Regions from separate parts of the Rahnella aquatilis CIP 78.65 genome, predicted to be linked through region 2. Evidence: predicted binding sites of a transcription regulator. Region 2 holds the regulator's gene; each other region holds the start of a gene.
The links. The regulator sigma-54, encoded in region 2, starts transcription at its own class of promoters, with help from an activator protein. The targets are predictions, from matches to a motif close to GTTGGCACANNTTTCGCTNT.

Region 1 (7,800 bases), 900 kb from region 2:
CCGCTTTATCACGCTTTAAAACTTTGACTTGCGCCAGCGTCAGGTTATCGATGATGGAAAGGTGCGGGAACAGTTCGAAATGCTGGAAAACCATCCCCACTTTGGCACGCAGTTGCGCCAGATTGGTCTTTTTATCATTGACCGGCGTGCCGTTGACCAGGATCTCGCCTTTCTGAACCGGTTCGAGTCCGTTCACGGTTTTGATCAGCGTCGATTTTCCTGAGCCTGAAGGCCCGCAAACCACCACAACTTCACCTTTTTTAACTTCGGTGCTGCAATCGGTAAGCACCTGAAAGTGCCCGTACCATTTAGAAACATTCTTCAGTGAAATCATGAAACGGTCCTTTTCTTCAAATAACGCACCAGCAAGGAAGCACAAAGGCTGATAACAAAGTAAATAATTCCTGCAAACAGCACCATCTCGACCAGCGTACCGTCACGGTCACCGATGTTAGATGCACTGCGGAAGAAGTCTGCGAGGCCCAGAACATACACCAGGGAAGTATCCTGGAACAAAACGATAGCCTGCGTCAGCAGCAATGGCACCATGGCGCGAAAAGCCTGCGGCAGGATAACCAGCTTCATGGATTGCCACTGTGTCATGCCCAGCGCCAGCGCGGCGGAGGACTGACCGCGCGCGATGCTAATGATCCCTGCGCGAATAATTTCCGAATAATAGGCTGCTTCAAAGAGGGCAAAAGCGACCATAGAAGAGATCAGCCGAATATCGGTTTTAGGCGACACGCCGAGTACCTTTTGCAAAAATCCTGGCACAATCAGGTAAAACCACAGCAGTACCATCACCAGCGGAACGGCACGGAACAGATTGACGTACGCGGAGGCAAACCAGCTGATAGGTTTGAACGTTGACAGGCGCATTACTGCCAGCAGGGTTCCCCACAAAATACCCACGACAATCGCCAGAGACGTGATCTTCAGCGTGATGACCATGCCTTGCCACAGATAGGGCAGGCCGGGACCAATAGAACTCCAGTCGAATTCATGCATGCTTATTTCCCTCCCATGTTGCCCGGCAGGCGGACTTTACGTTCTACGAAATGCATCAGCAGCATGATGACGGCATTGATAAGGACATAAGCAACGGTGATTGCAGTGAATGATTCATACGCATGCGCGGAGTAATCCAGCAGCTTACCGGCCTGTGCGGCCATATCAACCAGACCAATGGTCGAGGCAATGGCGGAGTTTTTCACCAGGTTGACCATTTCCGAGGTCATTGGCGGCACGATCACGCGGTAAGCATTGGGTAACAGTACATAGCGGTAAGTTTGCGGCAGCGTGAGGCCCATCGCCAGCCCGGCATTGCGTTGCCCGCTTGGCAGCGACTGGATGGCTGCACGTACCTGTTCGCATACGCGGGCGGCGGTGAACAACCCAAGGCAAATGACTGATGAGGTGAAGAACTGCACGTCAGGCGCCAGTTCGGATTTAAACCACATGCCGATATTTTCAGGCAGCAGTTCAGGGACCACCAGATACCAGATAAAGAATTGCACGATTAATGGCACGTTACGGAATAATTCGACGTAACAGGTACCCATGCCTGAAAGGATACGGTTGGGAACGGTACGCAAAATACCGAACAGAGAGCCGATGAAGAAGGCGATTATCCATGCGCAAATTGACAGTGCGACAGTGACCTGAAATCCATTCCAAATCCAGCCCAGATAAGTGGTGTTACCGAAGGGGGCTTGTTGCAGAAAAATGCCCCAGTTCCAATCTATTGACATAAAAACTCCGTAAAGCGGGTAAAGGCTTACCCATCTGAGTGATGACGCAATTCGCCTAAAGTGAATGGGAAAAATGCGGGGTGGGGAACGACCACCCCGCATCTGTATCATCACAGGTTGGTGGTCCAACCTTGTATTTTAGTCACTTTTCACTCTTCTCTTGGTTATACCCGTCCATCTGGTATGACTTACAGCGCCTTATCGTTTGGCGCTTTGAACAGAGCTTTCATGTCATCGGACAGCTCAAAGTTCATGTTCAGGTTTTTCGGAGGAATAGGTTTTTTGAACCAGGTTTCAAACCACTTGCCCGCTTCACCGGAGGTTTGTGCCTGCACGATGGTGTCATCAACCAGTTTTTTAAACTCAGCATCGTCTTTACGCATCATGCAGCCATAAGCTTCTTTGGATTGCGGTGTACCGACGATGTCCCAGTTGTCTGGTTTCTTGGCTTTCGCACGTTCACCTGCCAGCAGCGCGTCATCCATCATGAAGGCCACTGCCCGGCCAGTTTCCAGCGTACGGAAGGAGTCACCGTGGTCTTTCGCACTGATGATGCGCAGATCCAGTTTCTTCTCTTCGTTGAGTTTGTTCAGCAGAACTTCAGAAGTCGTACCGGAAGTGACAACAACAGTTTTGCCTTTAAGGTCAGTGAAATCTTTAATCTCTGAACCTTTTTTCACCAGCAGACGCGTACCGATCACAAAGATGGTGTCAGAGAAGGCCGCTTGTTGCTGACGTTCCAGGTTGTTAGTTGTTGAACCACACTCGAAATCGTAAGTGCCGTTTTGCAGCAACGGGATACGGTTCTGCGAAGTGATTGGCATCATTTTGACTTGCAGATTTGGCAGGTTCAGTTTTTTCTTCACCGCGTCAACGATAGCGTCAGAATAGTCCTGTGAATAACCCACCACTTTTTGTTCGTTGTTGTAGTAAGAGAACGGCACTGAGGATTCACGGTGACCCACCACGATAACGCCATTGTCTTTAATTTTTTTCAGGGTGCCGGTCAGTTCTTCTGCGTGAGCAAAGCTGCTTACGGTAACGCTTGCCAACAGTACTGATAACGCCAATTTGCGCAATTGCATGTCCAACTCCTTGCTGTCATTAGGGATCCAAACTCAGGGATCAGAAAGTACTAATGCCTCGTCATATGAAGCTAGAAAATAGCTGAATGTGAATATTATGAAACCACATTGTTTCTTTTTTGAGACGAGACGCGCACCAAATCAAAGCAATCAAACGGCTATGCACTCAGAAAGTGCATGAGAAGTCGCCTGTTTGTACCAAAATGATGCATTCCGTCATAAAAAGTAACTAATCAGATATCTTTCAATCAGATGTAGCAAGAGTCGTGCCAGATGGCCTGATTTAACTTCATAAGCGGGCAAATCGGCAGCGCTTAATGCCGCCGTTGAAACAATCGGCAGCAGGTAAAAGGGGAGCGTCAGGAATTTTAGAAAGGAGTGCTACAAAAAAGAACAGGCACCCGGAGGTGCCTGTTTTAGAAACGAAACGCTTATGCTCAGGATTTACGACGACCCAGCCATAGCGCAACCGCCGCCATGATCGCTGTAGCAAACCACACCGGCCACCAGCCAGCACGGGCATAAGGCGTCATGCCGGTTGTCGGCGTGACCTTCACGTTCAGCACCTGGCGTGTAAACTGCGGAATTTCATGGGTTACATCGCCCTGAGCATTTACCACCGCAGTAATACCGTTATTGGTACTGCGCAGCAACGGACGGCCCAGTTCCAGCGAACGCATACGCGCCATCTGGAAATGTTGCCACGGGCCAATGGAATGACCAAACCAGGCGTCGTTTGAAATCGTCAGCAGGAAATTAGTGTCCGGCTGGAGGTTGTCGCGAACCTGTTCGCCGAAGACGACTTCGTAACAAATCGCCGTGGTCAGATTCAGACCACTGACAAACAACGGTTTCTGCACGTAATCACCACTGGTCAGCCCGGACATCGGTAAATCGAAGAACGGTGCCAGCGGGCGAAGAATGGCTTCAAGCGGCACAAATTCACCAAAAGGCACCAGATGATGCTTATTGAAGCGGTTTTCGTCAGGGTAGTGATATGGCTGTTCACCGCCGAGCACGATGGCGCTGTTATACACCTTCATGCCTTCTGCATTGCGACGGGCATCAATAATACCGGTGATGAGCTGGGTGCCGTGCGCGCGATAGAGATTATCCACCATGCTCAGGAAACCCTGCTGATCGGATTCAATGTCCGAAATGGCCGATTCCGGCCAGATGATCATACTGGATTTGCCCACGTACGGACGGCTGAGATCCAGATAGGTCTGTAACGCGCTTTCCAGCGCTTTCGGATCCCATTTCATGGATTGTGGAATATTGCCCTGAACCAGTGCCACATCGACCGTTTTGTCGGTTTGTTCCTGGTACCAGTGAATGTAACGCAGCGGCCACGGCAGCAGCAGCATGGCGGCAGCAATAATTCCAGGCGTTACACGGCGCTGATAAATGGCATACACAATCAGCCCGCTCAGAGACGTCAGTAAAAGAGTGATGCCGTCGACACCGGTGATCGGTGCGAGACCTTTCAGCGGGCCGTCGATCTGGCTGTAGCCGAACTGCAGCCACGGGAAACCGGTCAGCACCCAGCCGCGCAGGAATTCAGTAATCTGCCATAGCGCGGGTGCGGCGATAGCCAGTTTCCACCAGGTGGTTTTTGGCCACAGTTTGCTGAACAAGCCCGCAAACAGCATCGTGTAGAGTGATAAATAGGCCGCCAGTAAAACAACCAGGAAAAGGTTAATGGCTTCCGGCATGCCGCCAAATGTGGCGATGCTGACATAAACCCAGTTTACGCCACTGCCAAAAAGACCCATTCCCCAGAAGAAACCCAATAAAGCCGCCTGGGCAGGGCGGCGATCGAGCGTTAATGCCAGCAGTCCGCAGAGCGAAATAATCGCCGCAGGCCAGAAGTCATAAGGGGAAAATGACACCGTGCCACAGGCACCGAAAAAGAGCGCCAGCAGGGCACGGACCCGCTGGCGTTGATATAAAGAGGCAATTGCCATGGAGTGATTATTCTTCCAGTATCGGTTGCGGCGCGTCGTCCGGTATTTTTACATGAACCTGAATGATACGACGGCTGTCGGCCATCGCAACCTTGAACAGGTAACCGTCAATTTCAATGCTTTCACCACGCGCCGGTAAATGGCCGAATGACTGCATCACCAGACCACCAATCGTATCGACTTCATCGTCACTGTAATGGGTCTGGAACACTTCATTAAAATCTTCAATCGGCGCCAGTGCACGGACGGTATAGGTATGGCGGCTGAGCTGGCGGATATCCAGATCTTCTGCTTCGTCGTACTCATCATCGATTTCGCCGACGATCAGTTCGAGAATATCTTCGATGGTTACCAGACCGGAAACGCCGCCGAATTCATCCACGACAATCGCCATATGGTAACGCTGGGAGCGGAATTCTTTCAGCATGCGGTCAACGCGTTTGCTTTCAGGAACAACGACCGCGGTTCGCAGCACTTTATCGATGCTGAATGGCTCGGACTCTGTGCGCATAAACGGCAGCAGGTCTTTGGCCATCAGGATGCCTTCAATGTGATCCTTATCTTCGCTGATCACCGGGAAGCGTGAGTGTGCAGATTCGATAATGACATCGAGGCACTCTTCCAGCGGTTGATTACGTTTTAGCGTGATCATTTGTGAACGCGGGATCATGATATCCCGGACGCGCTGCTCGGCGATATCCATCACGCCTTCCAGCATGTCACGGGTATCGGGGTCGATCAGATCGTTTTGTTCTGAATCACGGATCAGCTCAACCAGATCGCCACGGTTTTTGGGTTCACCGTGAAACAGCTGGCTAAGGATAAGGGAAAAGAAGCCCTTCTTGGGACTGGGGCTGTCACTATTTTGTGAATGGTCATCGCTCATGGCGTTTGGTTTGGATTACTCGTAGTTAGTGAAAATTATGCGCAATGCCTGCGGATGAACACTTTATCAGGCAGGCATTACGCGAGTTTACTGTGGCGCTTAGTTATCTTCTTTCTCTGAAATATACGGATCGGGATACCCCAGACCCTGCATGATTTCAGTTTCAATCGATTCCATCTCTTCGGCTTCTTCGTCAACGATATGGTCATAACCCAGCAAATGCAAACTGCCGTGAATGACCATATGCGCCCAATGGGCCAGAAGTTCTTTGTCCTGCTCTTTTGCTTCTTTCTCAACAACCTGACGACAAATAATCAGGTCGCCAAGAAGCGGCATCTCCATACCCGGCGGTGCTTCGAATGGAAAGGATAACACGTTGGTCGGTTTATCCATCCCACGATAAGTCATATTAAGTTCATGACTTTCAGGGATATCAACCAGACGAATTGTCACTTCCGATTCTTCCTGAAATTGCGGAAGAACCGCCTCAAGCCAGGTCTGGAAGTCATTTTCTGACGGCAAACCCGCCGCATCTTCGCAGGCAATTTGTAAATCGAGAATTACCGTATTCATTGACCGGCCTGTTGTGTTGCATTGTGCTGATGTTCATGTTTACGTTCTGCGGCAATGGCATCGCGGCGTTTTTGATCTTCTTCTTCCCAGGCTTCGTACGCGACCACAATGCGCGCAACCACCGGATGACGTACCACGTCTTCACTGTGGAAGAAGTTAAAACTGAGTTCTTCGACTGCCGACAGCACTTCAATCGCATGACGAAGCCCTGACTTCTGATGACGCGGCAAGTCGATTTGGGTGACGTCGCCGGTGATCACCGCTTTGGAGTTAAAACCAATACGGGTCAGGAACATCTTCATCTGTTCAATAGAAGTATTCTGGCTTTCATCGAGGATAATAAAGGCGTCGTTCAATGTACGGCCACGCATATAAGCCAGCGGGGCGACTTCAATGACGTTGCGCTCAATCAGTTTTTCAACTTTCTCAAAGCCGAGCATTTCAAATAATGCGTCGTACAGCGGGCGCAGATAAGGATCGACTTTTTGGCTGAGATCGCCCGGCAGGAAGCCCAGTTTTTCACCGGCTTCAACGGCAGGACGGGTCAGCAGGATACGACGTACTTCCTGACGCTCCAGCGCATCCACCGCAGCCGCCACGGCCAGATATGTTTTACCGGTTCCCGCAGGACCAATCCCGAAGGTGATGTCGTGGTCAAGGATATTGGCGATATACTGCGCCTGATTGGGCGTACGCGGCTTCACCATGCCACGCTTGGTTTTGATGATCACGGCTTTGCCGAACTCGGGCACACTTTCTGCCGTTTGCTCCAGCACCCGGCTTTCTTTGATCGCCAGGTGAATTTTTTCAGGATCGATATCCTGGATCTCACCGCGCAGCGGCGCAGTGTCTACGTATAAGTCACGCAGGATGTCGGCGGCTGCGGCAACAGGCAGGCTCTTCCCGACCAATTTAAACGCGTTATCACGACGGTTGATTTCAACGCCCAACCGGCGCTCCAGTTGCTTGATATTGTCATCAAACGGCCCGCACAGGCTCAGCAAACGCTGGTTGTCTTCGGGCTCGAGTAAAATCTCTTGTGTTACAACGTTCAAACGAATCCTTTGGACCACTCTGGGTCAGTCAATGTGTTCGAGTATTTTGAATTTCACCCGACTGATCATTGCTTTCAGTCGTCAACCATACCTGAGTTAATAATACATGCCCTTGGCAAAATATGCTGCAACGTGGCGGCAGTTGCAGGAGCCTTCATCCGGATATGCGGCCTTTGCTGGGAAATTAAACCCTTGTGATGAGTTTATTACCGAAAATCTCAAAAGAAACAGGACGCCGGAGCGCCCTGTCGATTGAAGGTCATGCATCATACTGAGGGGTCAGGGTTGATACATTCCAACGCCCAATTCATTTTCTTTACGGGTGCGTTCGATAACTGATTGCGGAGACTCATGCAGGCGAAGCGCCATCTGTTCTTCCGTGCGGACAACCACACCGCGCAGTGAATTGGCATACACATCGACAATTTCGACATCCACGAACTTGCCAATCATATCCGGCGTGCCTTCGAAGTTGACCACGCG
Region 2 (7,800 bases):
ATGATGCTCCGCAGGCGGTCAACGATCAGGATCCGACTTACCAGACTTCCCACACTGTTACGATGGTGTATGACCCGATGGGCAGCCTGACGTATAAACTGGTTTCAGATCAGGTAAAATATTACACCGCTGATCAGGTGTCATGGTTTACCAATCCGGTCGCGACCATGTATGACAAGAATAAAGTAGCCACCTGGGTATTGCGTTCTGATAAAGCGAAACTGACTCAGGATAAAATGCTCTATCTGTATGGGCATGTGCAGGCCGACAGCCTGACACCTGAGACATCACAGCTGCAAAGAATCAAAACGGACAATGCACGGGTTAACCTGACGACACAGGACGTTGCCTCAGACGATGAAGTGACGCTTTATGGTACAGGTTTTACATCTAACGGCATGAAAATGCGTGGTAATCTGCGTGATAAAACAGCAGAGCTGATCGAAAAGGTAACGACCTCTTATGAAATTCAAAGCAAAAAATAAAATCCGTGATCTCCTGATCGTCAGCTCATTGTTAGCCGTCAGCGTTCCGGCTTTTGCCTTAAAAGACGACACAACGAAGCCGATCACCATTGACTCTGCAAACCAGGCCCTCGACGTCAACACCAATACCGCGACCTTTACCGGCAATGTGGTGGTCAATCAGGGCACGATTCAGGTTAAAGCCGATAAAGTTGTCGTCATCCGCCCGCAAGGCGTTTCCGGTAAAGAAGTGGTAGAAGGTTACGGCAACCCGGTGACGTTCTACCAGATGCAGGATAACGGTAAGCCGGTTAAAGGCCACGCACAGAAAGTCCGCTACGAAGTGGAAAATGACCTCGTCACGCTGACCGGCAACGCTTACCTTGAGCAACTGGACAGCAATGTGAAAGGCGACCGTATCACCTATCTGGTACAGAAACAGCAAATGGAAGCCTTTAGTGATAAAGGTAACCGTGTGACGACCGTTCTGGTACCTTCGCAGTTGCAACAAAAAACGCCTGCAGCGGGCGGCCAGCCGACCAAAAAGAGTAACTGATATTTTATGGCTAAATTAATCGCAGAGAATCTGGCAAAAGCATACAAAGGCCGTAAGGTCGTTGAAGATGTCAGCCTGATGGTCAACTCGGGTGAAATCGTCGGGTTATTAGGACCAAACGGTGCGGGTAAAACCACCACCTTTTACATGGTCGTGGGGATCGTCCAGCGCGATGCGGGCCGCATTATTGTTGATGATGAAGACATCAGCCTGCTGCCACTGCATACCCGCGCCCGTCGCGGCATTGGCTATCTTCCACAGGAAGCCTCTATTTTCCGTCGTCTCAGCGTATTTGATAACCTGATGGCGGTGCTGCAGATCCGTGATGATCTGACCAAAGACCAGCGTAATGACCGCGCGAATGAATTAATGGAAGAGTTCCATATTTCTCATTTGCGCGATAACCTCGGGCAGTCACTGTCCGGTGGTGAACGCCGTCGTGTGGAGATTGCCCGTGCGCTGGCAGCAAACCCTAAATTCATCCTGCTGGATGAACCGTTCGCCGGGGTTGACCCGATTTCCGTTATCGACATCAAAAAAATCATTGAGCATTTACGTGACAGCGGCCTCGGCGTACTGATCACTGACCATAACGTTCGCGAAACTCTCGATGTTTGTGAACGCGCGTATATCGTCAGTCAGGGGAAATTGATCGCCCACGGCACGCCAGCCGACATTCTTGCTGATGAACAAGTTAAACGTGTTTATCTTGGTGAAGAATTCCGTCTGTGATCTGTGCCGCCGGAACCGTGCCTGTTTCAACTTACACTGAAACAGGCCGTCTCTGACAGAAGTGTTGCCGTTTTCACTCATCAACGGAATTAAGCCAAGATATGAAGCAAGGTTTGCAACTCAGACTCAGCCAACAACTGGCAATGACTCCCCAGCTACAACAGGCTATCCGCTTGTTGCAACTGTCCACGCTTGAGCTCCAGCAGGAGATCCAACTCGCGCTGGAGAGCAACCCTCTGTTGGAACAAACCGACCTTCATGAAGAAATCGACGCGGTAGAAGCCACCGACAGCGAGGGGTTAGATACCCGGGAAGCCCTCGAGCAAAAAGATATGCCGGAGGAATTGCCACTCGATGCGACCTGGGATGAAATTTACACCGCAGGCACACCGTCCGGAACCGGTAACGATTACAGCGACGACGAACTGCCCATTTATCAGGGTGAAACGACCCAGACACTTCAGGATTACCTGATGTGGCAGGTCGAGCTGACGCCGTTTTCTGAGACCGATGCCGCCATTGCCACCTCGATTGTCGATGCGGTGGATGATACCGGTTACCTGACCGTCTCCCTTGACGACATTCTCGAAAGCGTCGGTGATGAAAACGTCACCATGGACGAAGTCGAAGCCGTGCTTAAGCGCGTTCAGCGTTTTGATCCCGTAGGTGTGGCCGCGCGTGACCTGCGCGATTGCCTGCTGATCCAGCTTTCCCAATATGCGACTGACACGCCTTTCATCACCGAAGCCCGTCTTATCATCAGCGAACATCTCGATTTGCTGGCGAACCATGATTTCCGCGCACTTATGCGATCAACCCGCTTAAAAGAAGATACACTCAAAGGAGCGATGCTCCTGATCCAGTCTCTTGATCCGCGTCCGGGCCAGTCGATCAATACCGGCGAATCCGAATACGTGATCCCGGATGTGCTGGTGCGTAAAGTGTCAGGGGTCTGGACGGTAGAACTCAATTCCGACAGCATTCCGCGTCTGAAGATTAACCAGCAGTACGCCGCGATGGGGAATTCCGCACGCAGCGACAGTGACGGGCAATTTATCCGCAGCAATCTGCAGGAAGCCAAATGGTTAATCAAAAGTCTGGAAAGCCGTAACGACACGCTGTTGAAAGTGACGCGCTGCATCGTTGAGCAGCAGCAGGCGTTCTTTGAGCTGGGTGAAGAATTTATGAAACCTATGGTGTTGGCCGATATTGCCAGCGCTGTGGAGATGCATGAATCGACGATTTCACGTGTGACGACGCAGAAGTTCCTGCACAGCCCGCGTGGTATTTTCGAACTGAAGTATTTCTTCTCCAGCCATGTCAGTACAGACAGCGGCGGCGAGGCATCGTCAACCGCGATCCGGGCGCTGGTGAAGAAATTAATCGCAGCGGAGAATCCTGTAAAACCGCTCAGCGACAGCAAGTTAGCAACCCTGCTTTCCGATCAGGGAATTATGGTTGCACGCCGGACTGTCGCCAAATACCGAGAGTCTTTGTCCATCCCGCCCTCAAACCAACGTAAACAGTTAGTTTGACCTCAACAGAGAAGGAAGACATTATGCAGCTCAACATTACCGGACATCACATTGAGATCACGGATCCCCTGAGAGAATTCATCACATCGAAGCTGGCTAAGCTTGAGCAGTATTTCGACAGGATTAATCAGGTGTATGTGGTGTTGAGCGTGGAAAAGGTGCAGAAAGTAGCGGAAGCCACTTTGCATGTGAACGGAGGCGAATTACATGCCACCTCGGAACATCAGGATATGTACGCAGCGATTGACGGACTGGTTGATAAACTGGCCCGACAGCTGAATAAACATAAAGACAAACTGAAACAGCACTGACATTCATGTAGCCAACCCTGTGCTACAAACCTTCGGGCATCGGCTTGTGACCTTCGGGAAACGAGCCGATATAGCTTTAAGGGTGAAACAGCGCAAAAGTGAAAGATGACATGATTAACGATACTGCAATGCAATTAACGTCGGTGCTTAATGCCGAATGCACCAAAAGCGGCGTTCATTGCGCCAGCAAAAAACGCGCTCTGGAAATCATCAGTGAGCTGGCCGCCAAACAATTAAACTTGTCGCCGCAGGTGATTTTCGATGCCATTTTGACCCGTGAACGCATGGGGAGCACCGGGATCGGTGCCGGGATCGCCATCCCGCACGGTAAATTGGAAGAAGACACTTTACGTGCCGTCGGCGTGTTCATTCAGCTTGAACAGCCGATTGCTTTTGACGCCATCGATAATCAGCCGGTAGATTTACTTTTTGCCTTGCTGGTACCGGCAGATCAATGTAAAACCCATTTACATACATTATCTTTGGTCGCTAAGAAATTAGCTGATAAAACAGTCTGTCGCCGTCTGCGTGGTGCACAAAGCGACGAAGAACTGTTCCAGATAATGACTGAAAACGAATAAATTGCTGATTCCCGGTACGGTGCCGGGAAAATGAATTCTGCCAGGGGAGTGACACCATGGTGCTGATGATTGTCAGCGGCCGTTCCGGTTCCGGGAAGTCGGTTGCCCTACGGGCATTGGAAGACATGGGTTTTTACTGTGTGGACAATCTGCCGGTAGTGTTATTGCCGCAGCTTGCCCAGACCCTTGTTGAACGTAATACCTCAGCGGCCGTCAGCATTGACGTCCGTAACATGCCGGAAACACCGGAAGTTTATGAGTATGCGATGTCACAACTGCCGGAGAGTTTCTCACCGCAGCTGTTATTCCTTGATGCCGACCGCAATACTCTGATCCGCCGCTACAGCGACACCCGTCGTCTGCACCCGCTTTCCAGCAAAAATCTGTCCCTCGAAAGTGCCATTGATGAAGAAGCCGATCTGCTCGAGCCGCTGCGTTCGTCTGCGGATCTGATTATCGACACCTCCGAAATGTCCGTTCATGAACTGGCTGAAATGCTGCGTACCCGTCTGCTGGGTAAACGCGAGCGCGAACTGACCATGGTATTCGAATCCTTCGGCTTCAAACACGGCATTCCGATTGATGCGGATTACGTCTTCGACGTGCGTTTCCTGCCGAACCCGCACTGGGATCCGAAACTGCGTCCGATGACCGGCCTGGATAAGCCGGTGGCGGCGTTCCTTGACCGTCATACTGAAGTGCACAACTTTATTTACCAGACCCGCAGCTACCTCGAACAATGGCTGCCGATGCTGGAAACGAACAATCGCAGCTATCTGACCGTCGCCATTGGCTGTACCGGCGGTAAACACCGTTCGGTGTATATCGCAGAGCAACTGGCCGACTATTTCCGTTCCCGCGGGAAAAATGTGCAATCCCGCCATCGCACGCTGGAAAAACGCAAATCATGACGGTGAAACAAACGGTAGAAATCAAAAACCGGTTAGGTATGCATGCCCGCCCGGCGATGAAGTTATTTGAACTGGTGCAGAGCTTTGAATCAGAAGTGATGCTGCGCAACGACACGGGCATTGAAGCGGAAGCCAGCAGTGTCATCGCGCTGCTGATGCTCGACTCTCCCAAAGGTCAGAAAATCGAAATCGAAGCCACCGGCCCCGATGAAGAACAGGCACTCACCGCCGTCGTAAATCTGATTAATTCAGGTTTTGATGAGGACTGATAATTAACGCACTATTTGAGCCGTATTAAATGCGGCTTAAACAGTCGATTGCAATGGCCTTGAAGCTTTCAAAATTCTCACTGCTCAGCAAACGGCTCATTGAGCGTTCCCGCACAAACGTCACGAACAAATCATAAATCGCCATCGCCTCTTCATAATCTGCTTTGCTGATTGCCAGCAGGAAAATCACGTGCGCGGTCTCACCTTCTCCCCAGGCAATGCCCTGCGGCGAGAGCAATGTTATCACCACAGTTTTCTTCGCCAGCAGCCCCAGCGAGTGCGGCAGCGCAATGCCTTCGCCCAGCATGGTCGAGACTATCTCTTCGCGTTCCACCACCGACGGATAAAACGCCTGATCGACATAGCCTTCAGCCTCCAGTTGCGAGCACACATGGCGGAATAATTCCGCCTGCGTCATCGGTTCATTGATGATCATGAAGTGTTTTTCGTCGAAGAATTTTTCCAGCATATAAGGTCGTGTGCGGTCGACCAGCACCAGTTTGCCGAGCTGCTCCATCTGGTATTCCGTCGGGAACGGCGACAGCACCACCACCGGTTTATTCTTCTCGCTGATGCGGGCGTTGGAGATAATAAAATCTTCGTCGATGTATTCCAGTTGCTCATAATCACGCAACGTCACAATCTGTTTCATCACCAGTTGCGGATACTTGCGGTTAATCTGCGCCTGAATCATGCGGATGGTCGAATTGCCGGTGTCGCATACCAGCATCACCTGCGGATGCCGCTGGTAGCCGATGTTGTAATGCCGCTCCAGTCCTACGCCGATATGCAACACCAGAAAACCAATTTCGTTTTCGCTGAGCGTATACGGCGTGTACTTCCCCCAGCTCGACACCGCCGCCAGCGTGACGTCATACGCCATCGGATAATGCTGTTTGATGTTATTCAGCAGCGGATTGGGGATATTAATCTGATATTTCACCCGCGTAATCATGGTCTTGATGTGCGTCAGCAGATCAGCGCGCAGCTGCTTATCGCCTTGTAAATCATAGTTATAATGCGAGTTGATATACGAAAGGATGTAATCGACCAGCGATTCGTCATCATCCGCGTTAATGTCCGTCGGCAGGATTTGCTGTACGCGACGCGCGGCGATATTGACCCGCAGATAAGCTTCTTCAGAGGCCGGAATTTCCTTGCCTACCAGACTTTTCAGCTCCGCCGCCAGCCTCACAGAAACCTGTTTCACCGCCGGGTCGCCGTCTTCGGCCTCAAAATCCGTTAACGGATAACCACCGGTAATACGCTTAATAGCCACCGCGCAATAGAGAATCAGATACTGCTCGCCTTCATCGGTCAGTTGAATAGAAGACTGCGTCAGCAACTGATGCATAAAGCGCGTCAGCGGCACCAGCGCTTCCGGTTCCAAGCTTTCCGCCTTCAGCAGTGGATTGGTCTGTTCTTCGGCATCGAGCTGGAACAATAAGTCGGTCAGGCAGGCACGGATTGCCAGCTCCGCGCCAAACAGCTTCATGCCGTAGCGCGGCTTGGTTTCGATATTCAGGTGATAGCGGGCCAGATGCTCCCTCACCTCAGCCATATCATTTTGCAGGGTTCCCCGGCTGACAAACCATTCATCGGCCAGATCTTCCAGCTTGAATGAAAAAGCTGAGGTCAAAAAGCGGATCAGCAACGTCTTCACCCGTTCTGCGGCCGTACGCGGCGTCGGATTCGGTTTTCGTTGCGTCGATTGCTGTAGCGTTGAGAAAAGCGTTTGATCGTCAATCCGCAGCTGATACCCGCTGCCACGACTGTGTACGAAGGTCGCGCCATAGCCTGCGATGATTTCATTAAGCGCAGTGATATCCGCACGCACCGTCCGCGTCGACACCGACAGACGTTTAGCCAGTTCATCCTGAGGCAGCGTTTCGGTTTGCAGCGCATCAAACAGTTGCGCCAGACGTTGATTAGGAAATCTCACCATTGTTCTTCCATATTATTCCGGCTACGGCGCAATCGCCCTTTGCGACGAACTGCCGATCGCCTCAGCGTCATCGATGAACGTCAGTTTGCCGGTTTCAGCAGATACCTTGAATCAGGAGATGTTATCGCTTCATTGATTCGTTGCGTAAATATATTTGCCATCCGGTAACAACATCAGTGTGCCCGGACGGCGTGCGATGCAGGAAAGGTCAGAACTTTCAGCCCACCAGCTTTTTAACGCTGGACAGCAGCGTTCTCACATCGTCAGGACGGGTGTTGCCCGACGCGCTGTCGATGATCGAACTGTAGATATGCGGGATGATTTTGGTGACACCCGCCGCCAGTGCGATTTCCATAATCGGCTCAAAGTTTTCCAGATCGATACCGCCGGTCGGCTCCAGCCAGAAATCCTGCTCCGCACAGGCACGGGCCACGGCGGCGAATTCGTCACGGGTTTTCAGGCCGCCCATCGGGAAATATTTCACCGAGCTGCCGCC
Region 3 (7,800 bases), 1.4 Mb from region 2:
TCCCCTGCCAGCCGGTTGGCGCAATCGACCAGTTCCACCACTTCCAGCCAGTAAAATGCGCGGTCAAGCGCCTGATTTTCCGCACGGCGATAACCCGGCGTATTGAGCACGCCCGCCAGCAGGTTGCGGTTGGTTTGCATGTGTTGCGCCACCAGCAGGTTTTCCACCACCGACATTTCACGAAACAGCCGGATGTTCTGAAAAGTACGCGCCAACCCGGCGCGGTTCACCAGATGCGTACCACCGAACATTTTGTAGAAAATACGTTTGCCCAGTTGCGCCGGTTTTATCCAGTCATCCGGCTGAAATTTCTGCCCGAGCACCTGAATCACATTGGTCGTCCGGCGGCGCGTATTGAGCAAAATATTGCCGCCGGAGGCTTTATAAAAACCAGTCAGGCAATTAAATACCGTGGTTTTCCCTGCGCCGTTCGGGCCGATCAGCGCGGTAATCGAGCCGCGTTTCACCACAAGATTCACATCGTTCAGCGCCTTAATGCCGCCGAAATGCATGCGCAAATGTTCAACGCTCAGGATAGGGTTATCCGCTGACACTTCGCTCATGGTGCGACTCCTTTGCGCACGGCAAACCCGCTGCGGCTGATGCGGATTAACCCGCGCGGCCGCCAGATCATCATCACCACCATTAAAACGCCGAACAGCAATACGCGATATTCGGCAAAGCTGCGCAACAGTTCCGGCGCGACGGTCAGCACAAATGCTGCCAGCACCACGCCGATGGTTGAGCCCATACCGCCCAGAACCACAATAGCGAGGATCAGCGCAGACTCGAAAAAGGTGAATGAGGTCGGGTTAACAAAGCCCTGATACGTGGCGAAAAACACGCCCGCGATTCCGGCAGTGGACGCCCCAAGCGTAAAGGCAGACAGCTTCACCAGTACATGATTGAGCCCCATTGCCCGGCAGGCAATCTCATCCTCACGCAGCGCTTCCCACGCCCGCCCAATCGGCATGCGGGTCAGCCGGTGTTTGATAAACAACACCAGCAACACCACCAGAACCAGCACGGCATAGATGAAGATAAATTTCATGTTCGGGTTATACGTCAGATGGAAAAACTCGTGGAACGGCACGCCGCCCTCCTTCGCCCGCCGGCCAAATTCCAGCCCGAAAAAGGTGGGTGGCGGTGCGGACACGCCGTTCGGGCCGCCGGTAAATGACAACCAGTTGGTCAGCACCAGCCGGATAATTTCACCGAAACCTAACGTTACGATCGCCAGATAATCGCCGTGCATTCGCAGCACCGGAAACCCCAGCAAAGCGCCCGCCAGTGCAGCCAACAACGCCGCCAGCGGCAGCATCGACCAGAATCCCAGCCCGAGATACTGATACCCCAGCGCCAGCCCGTACGCCCCGATGGCGTAAAACGCCACGTATCCCAGATCGAGCAAACCGGCCAGCCCGACCACGATATTCAGCCCGAGGCCGAGCAGCACATAAATCAGCCCCAGAATGGCGACCGTCAGAATGTATTTGGTGGCGACGAACGGGAAGAAAATGGCCAGCACAATCAGCAGCGGAATAACCCAGCGCAGATTGCTTTTGTAATCCGGCGGACGGACATACACCCCCGCGCTGTCGGATTCGAAACGCGCACGCATTTTCTGTCCGGCAGTCGTTTCTAAAAATGCACTGAGCAGGAAGCGGCCAGTCATCACCGCCGCAATGATCCAGACCAGCCGCTGGCTATGGAAGTTAAAGCTGTAGCCATCAAGTACCACACCGACCACCGGCCCGAAAATAATCAGCGCCACCAGCCCGGCAAAAATGGCATCCAGCAGACAGCGTTTTAATGAAAATCCGCTGTTCACAGCAGTTTGTGACATCATTTTATTTCCCTCACACTTTCGTCACGACCGGACGGCCCAGCAGGCCCTGAGGGCGGAAAATGAGGATCACCACCAGTAATCCGAAGGAGAAGACGTCTTTGTAATCGGAATTCACCATGCCCGAGAACTGCGCTTCGGCAATCCCCAGGATCAGCCCGCCCAGCATCGCGCCCGGTAATGACCCGATCCCGCCAAGCACCGCGGCGGTAAAGGCTTTGATGCCGATGATGAATCCGGCATAGAAATCGAACGTGCCGTAGTTCATGGTCACCAGAACCCCGGCCAGCCCGGCCATCGCGGCGCCAATCATGAAGACCAGCGAGATAATACGGTCAGTGTTAATGCCCAGAATCGAGGCCATTTTCCGGTCCTGCTGCACGGCGCGACACATCCGCCCGAGTCTGGTGTTGCTGATAATCCACGATAAAACCAGCATGCCCACCAGCGACGCCACCAGAATGAAAATTTTGGTGTAGGTCATCTGGACAAAACTTTCACCGATATGAAAACGGAACGCGCCATCGAGCAGGGTCGGAATACCCTGCTGTCGCGGCCCCTGACTGATTTGCGCGTAATTTTGTAAGATGAGCGACATGCCGATAGCGGAAATCAGCGGTGCAAGGCGGGTCGAATTACGCAGCGGCTTATAGGCAATGCGTTCAATCGCCCAGCCATATACGCCGGTGACCACGATGGTGAACACCAGCGTGCCCAGGATCAGTAACGGAAAAGAGTGCAGTCCGAAGAAGGAGAGCAGCGCCAGCGCGATGGCGCAGAGGTAAGCCGAAATCATATACACTTCGCCGTGTGCAAAGTTGATCATCCCGATAATGCCGTAAACCATGGTGTAACCGATGGCGATCAACCCGTAAACGGCACCCAGCGTAATGCCATTAAACAGTTGTTGCAGAAAGAATGAATCCATAAATACGCAGTCTCTTTTTGTGACCGCGCCCGGCGCAGGCGCATTCATTAAAGCGAATAAAACGTTATCGTTGCAGTCAGTTACACCCGGCCAGTACTCAGAGGCCGGGTGTAACATGATGAATAAGCGCGTTTTATTCTTTCACTTCCTGGTATTTGCCTTTGTCATCCCATTTATAGACCACGTAATCCGAAACTTTCAGATCGCCCTTGCTGTCCCAGGCTTTTTTGCCCATGACGGTATCGACGCTGTGGGCTTTCAGCCACTGACTGGCTTTGGCGGAATCGCTGCCACTGGTGGCTTTGAACGCCGCGGCAATGGCCTGAACGGAAGCGTAGGAATAGAGCGTGTAACCTTCCGGCTCGAACTTGCTGGCGCGGAATTTATCGATAACGGCTTTGCCTTCCGGGATCAGACGCGGGTCTTTACCGAAGGTCATCAGGATACCGTTGGTGTATTGCGGACCACCGGCAGCGGTGACCATTTCTTCGTTGACGATACAGTCACCGGAGAAGAAAGTGGCCTGCACGCCCTGTTCTCGCATCTGGCGGACCAGCGGACCGGCCTCCGGATGGCAGCCGCCGAAGAACACCACATCCGGTTTCTGCGCACTGATTTTGGTGACCAGCGCGTTGAAGTCTTTTTCGCCACGCGATAACCCTTCGTACATCACTTCTTTCACGCCACGCTTGTTGAGCGCCGCTTTGGTAGCATCCGCCAGCCCCTGCCCGTAGGTATCTTTGTCATGGATGATGACCACTTTTTTGGCTTTCAGCTTGTCGATGATGTAATCGCTGGCAACCTGCCCCTGCTGGTCGTCACGTCCGCACATGCGGAACATGTCGCTCATGCCACGTTCGGTAATTTGCGGATTGGTCGATCCCGGTGTGATAGCAATAATTCCGGCATCGTTGTACACCTCAGACGCTGGCATAGTAGAAGATGAACAAAAATGCCCGACCACCGCCTGCACTTTATCCTGATCCACCAGACGGTTAGCCACCGCAACAGCCTGTTTTGGTTCACAGGCGTCATCGCCCTGAACCAGTTTGATTTTCTCGCCGTTGATTCCACCTGCGGCATTAATGTCTTCAGCGGCCTGTGTGGCGCCGTGCCAGTACTGATCGCCATAGGTGGCGTTCGGGCCGGTAAACGGGCCGGCAACGCCAATGACGATATCCGCACGCGCGGTAAACGCAGTGACCAGACAGCCTGCCAGCAACAAAGAAAGAGGACTTTTAATAAATTTCATCGACATCATCATGATCCTTAGGACAGAGTTTATGCAAAACGGGTGATGGAAAACGTATGCAGCAAAAACACCAACACAAAGTCGTAATCTGAAAATCTGAAATTTAACGCTTAAGCCTTGAGACTGAGGGTTTCCCGCTTATCAACGGAGGTGAAAACATCAAAGGTAAGAAACTTAAGCAAAATATCTGCCATTGTTACTGAACCGCTGAGAATGTGACGGGTTATGTGAGTATAGATAGCGTCGGGCAGGCGTTACAGGCAACTGACAGAAACAACGACGGGATCACATCGCACCGTGCTGGTGCGCAAGCACGGCTTTCTACGCACTATTACGCGTAGTGACATTTTTATTCTTTGCTTCTTACGGCGGGTTGTTTTGTAATGCGTACAGATGATTGCAACAGGAACCTGCTGAACAATGAAGAAATTATCCTGCCTGACCGCGGTGGTTTTGGCCCTGACGTTAACGGGCTGCGCCAGTGATTATGTGATTAACACCAAATCCGGTGACCAGTTTTTCGCCCACGGCGAACCGGATCGCGACCGCGATACCGGCATGACCAGCTACACTGATATGAACGGTGATTATCATCTGATGAATACCAATGATATTGCGGGCATTGTGAAGAAATAGCGTTTACGGGCAATAAAAAACCGGGCGGAAGCCCGGTTTTTCGTTTGAAGCATAAAAAGAAACTACAGCCCGTTTTCAGCGATATCCATCGCAAAGTACGTCAGAATAATGTCTGCGCCTGCACGTTTAATCGCGCCGAGACTTTCACGCACCACGGCACGCTCATCAATAGCACCGGCTTGTGCGGCAAATTTGATCATCGCGTATTCACCGCTGACCTGATAGGCCGCCAGTGGCAGGCGGGAGGCTTCGCGGATATCGCGGATCACATCCAGATACGCCCCCGCCGGTTTAACCATCAGCGCATCAGCGCCTTCCTGTTCATCCAGTAATGATTCACGCACAGCTTCGCGGCGGTTCATCGGGTTCATCTGATATTGCTTGCGGTTGCCTTTCAGTACACTGCCGCCCGCTTCACGGAAAGGGCCGTACAGGGAGGACGCGAACTTAGTGGAATACGCCATGATCGCGGTATCAATGAAACCGGCTTCATCCAGTGCACTGCGGATCGCCTGCACCTGACCGTCCTGCGCCGCAGAAGGTGCAATAAAATCTGCGCCCGCAGCCGCCGCCACGACGGCCTGTTTGCCGAGGTTGATCAGCGTCGCGTCGTTATCCACCCCGTGATCGTGCAACACTCCACAATGGCCATGTGAGGTGTATTCGCAGAAACAGGTGTCGGACATGACGATCATTTCAGGCACGGTGTCTTTGCAGATACGCGCCATACGCGCGACCAGACCGTTTTCATTCCAGGTATCGCTGCCGGTGGCATCCATGTGATGCGAAATACCAAACGTCATGACCGAGCGGATACCGGCGCGGGCGTAACGTTCGATCTCGAACGCCAGGCGGGATTCAGGGATGCGCAGCACACCGGGCATGGCTTCGATGGGTACGTATTCAGAGGTCTCCTCTTCTACGAAAATCGGCAGTACCAGATCGTTGACGCTAAATTCAGTTTCCTGAAAAAGAGTGCGCAGGGATTCGGACTGTCTCAGGCGGCGAAGGCGTGAGCTCGGGAACTGATTCGACATGAAAACTCCTAAAATTAATCTGTTGCACTGATATTTTTGAGAAACAGGAGCGCAGACAGTTCAGACGGCAGGAGGCAATGCAGCGCCGTCAGACGATGGAGCCCGCATTTTATAATAACTTTTAAACAAATGATGAACTTTCCGTGAGGAGATGTAACCGGGGCCGCATTTTTGACAAGGCGATCCCAATGTTGGAATCGCCTGGAGCGCATTATCCTAACTTAATTTCGCGATCGGCCGAGGCGATGGTTGAAGGACGATGCGCGATAAAGATCCGCGTAATATCCAGTTCGCTGATCGCCTGATTTATCCGCATTTCGTTGTCCAGATCCAGATGGCTGGTGGCTTCATCAAGGAACAAAATGGCCGGACGGCGGTACAATGCGCGGGCAATCAGTAAACGCTGTTTCTGGCCGCCGGACAGGCTGCCGCCCAGTTCACTGATCAGCGTTTCATAGCCCATCGGCATCCTTTCGATATCGTCGTGAATATTACAACGGCGGGCACAATCGACAATACGCGCCTCATCTTTCTGCTCGTCAAAGCTGGCAATGTTTTCAGCGATAGATCCGGCGAATAACGTATCATCCTGTAACACGCAGGCGATGCAACTGCGGTAGTTATTCAGGCCGGCGGTGGTGATATCCATGCCGTTGATCAGGATCCGCCCTTCGGTTGGCGTGAGTAAACCGGTCATGATTTTCATCAGCGTGGTTTTCCCCTGCCCCGACGGCCCGGTGATCGCCACGCTTTCACCGGCCGCCACCGACAGGTTCAGCCCGTTGATCAGCGGTGCGGAAAGGCTGTCGTACTGGAAAACCAGATCCCGCACCTCCAGCGATGCCGCCTCGCCCGGCCGCAACAATTCACGTTCCGGCAGCGATTTTTCAGTATCTGTCAGTGCAATATCCGCAATACGGTCGCGGTGCAAAGAAAGCATGCGCAGTTGCAATACCATGTTCAGCAGATTGGCCGCGCGTTCTGAAAACTGCCCGCGATAAGTGTTAAATGCCACGAACATCCCGAGCGTCATATGACCGTCAATCACCTGCGTCGCCCCCAGCCACAACAGCGCGACCTGATCGAGCGTGGCGATCAGCGTGTTGCCGCCGGTAAACATCATTTCAAACCTGGTTTTACGTACCGTCGCATTAGCGTTATCGATGTTGAGATTCAGCCAGAAATTGGCGCGGGCTTTCGATAAACCGAGCGCCTTGAGCGTACTGATGCCGTACAGCGTTTCCATAAAGTGCGAACCGGCACGCGCGCCTTTAACAATCTGCTCTTCTGAAACCTGCCGGTAAGCGTTATAGGTCGTCAGGCGGAAAACGACATAAATCGCCGTAAAGCCCAGGATCACCCAGATCAGCCAGCCGCCATACAACACCATCATCACGATTAACCCGACCGACATTATGCCGTCAATAATACTGTTCACCACGTTGGTGGTCAGCGTGGTGCGCAGTGTATCGAGCGAGGTAAAGCGCGACTGAATATCCCCGAGTTTGCGTTTCTCAAAGTAATCGAGCGGCAGTTTCATCAGATGGTCGAACAGCCGCGCTTTCCATTGCACGTCAATCAGCGTACTCATCACCAGCGATGTCCAGGCGCGTAACATGCTGACACCGGTGCGGAAAATAATGAAAAACAGTAAGCCAAGGCAAATCAGCGTCAGTAAATCCGGGTCTTTGGCCGGGATGACATGGTCCATCACCAGTTGCATGCCGACCGGCAGCAACAGGTTGACCGATTCGATCATCAGCGAGAGGCAGAAGATTTTGGTCAGCGCCGGAATAAGCCCGCTGACGTTGCCCATCATTTTGCGCAAATCCAGCCGGACGCGTGGCTTCTCAGAGGTAAAACCGTTGTCCGGCCACAGCTCCAGCGCTACGCCGGTGAAATGTTCGGACACTTCGCGCATGCCAAGCGAACGGCGGCCAAAGGCCGGATCGTGAATAATCACTTTGCCCTGTTTAACACCGACCAGCACCACGAAATGATTGAGATCCCAGTGCAAAATACACGGCGTTTTCAGCGCATTAAGTTCATCGATATCCAGCTTTAACGCGCGGGATTTCATCTCATTCGCCGTCGCGATATC

Region 1: a site for sigma-54 is predicted at 3,091-3,110, ahead of RAHAQ2_RS15615 (amino acid ABC transporter substrate-binding protein). Genes of this name have one in related genera too.
Region 3: a site for sigma-54 is predicted at 4,202-4,221, ahead of RAHAQ2_RS13355 (branched-chain amino acid ABC transporter substrate-binding protein). Genes of this name have one in related genera too.

The regions. Positions count from the first base shown of each region.
Region 1 is NC_016818.1:3,443,540-3,451,339, reverse strand. It holds gene RAHAQ2_RS15630 (amino acid ABC transporter ATP-binding protein) at 1-334, opposite strand, end outside; gene gltK (glutamate/aspartate ABC transporter permease GltK) at 331-1,008, opposite strand; gene RAHAQ2_RS15620 (amino acid ABC transporter permease) at 1,011-1,751, opposite strand; gene RAHAQ2_RS15615 (amino acid ABC transporter substrate-binding protein) at 1,940-2,836, opposite strand; gene lnt (apolipoprotein N-acyltransferase) at 3,274-4,803, opposite strand; gene corC (CNNM family magnesium/cobalt transport protein CorC) at 4,811-5,689, opposite strand; gene ybeY (rRNA maturation RNase YbeY) at 5,789-6,262, opposite strand; gene RAHAQ2_RS15595 (PhoH family protein) at 6,259-7,317, opposite strand; gene miaB (tRNA (N6-isopentenyl adenosine(37)-C2)-methylthiotransferase MiaB) at 7,597-7,800, opposite strand, start outside.
Region 2 is NC_016818.1:4,342,011-4,349,810, forward strand. It holds gene lptC (LPS export ABC transporter periplasmic protein LptC) at 1-485, shown strand, start outside; gene lptA (lipopolysaccharide ABC transporter substrate-binding protein LptA) at 463-1,020, shown strand; gene lptB (LPS export ABC transporter ATP-binding protein) at 1,027-1,752, shown strand; gene rpoN (RNA polymerase factor sigma-54) at 1,854-3,287, shown strand; gene hpf (ribosome hibernation promoting factor) at 3,311-3,598, shown strand; gene ptsN (PTS IIA-like nitrogen regulatory protein PtsN) at 3,697-4,179, shown strand; gene rapZ (RNase adapter RapZ) at 4,236-5,090, shown strand; gene npr (PTS phosphocarrier protein NPr) at 5,087-5,359, shown strand; gene RAHAQ2_RS19655 (BglG family transcription antiterminator) at 5,385-7,304, opposite strand; gene dagF (2-dehydro-3-deoxy-phosphogluconate aldolase) at 7,522-7,800, opposite strand, start outside.
Region 3 is NC_016818.1:2,974,684-2,982,483, forward strand. It holds gene RAHAQ2_RS13340 (ABC transporter ATP-binding protein) at 1-563, opposite strand, end outside; gene livM (high-affinity branched-chain amino acid ABC transporter permease LivM) at 560-1,846, opposite strand; gene RAHAQ2_RS13350 (ABC transporter permease subunit) at 1,860-2,774, opposite strand; gene RAHAQ2_RS13355 (branched-chain amino acid ABC transporter substrate-binding protein) at 2,908-4,032, opposite strand; gene RAHAQ2_RS13360 (YgdI/YgdR family lipoprotein) at 4,447-4,662, shown strand; gene hemB (porphobilinogen synthase) at 4,725-5,699, opposite strand; gene RAHAQ2_RS13370 (peptidase domain-containing ABC transporter) at 5,911-7,800, opposite strand, start outside.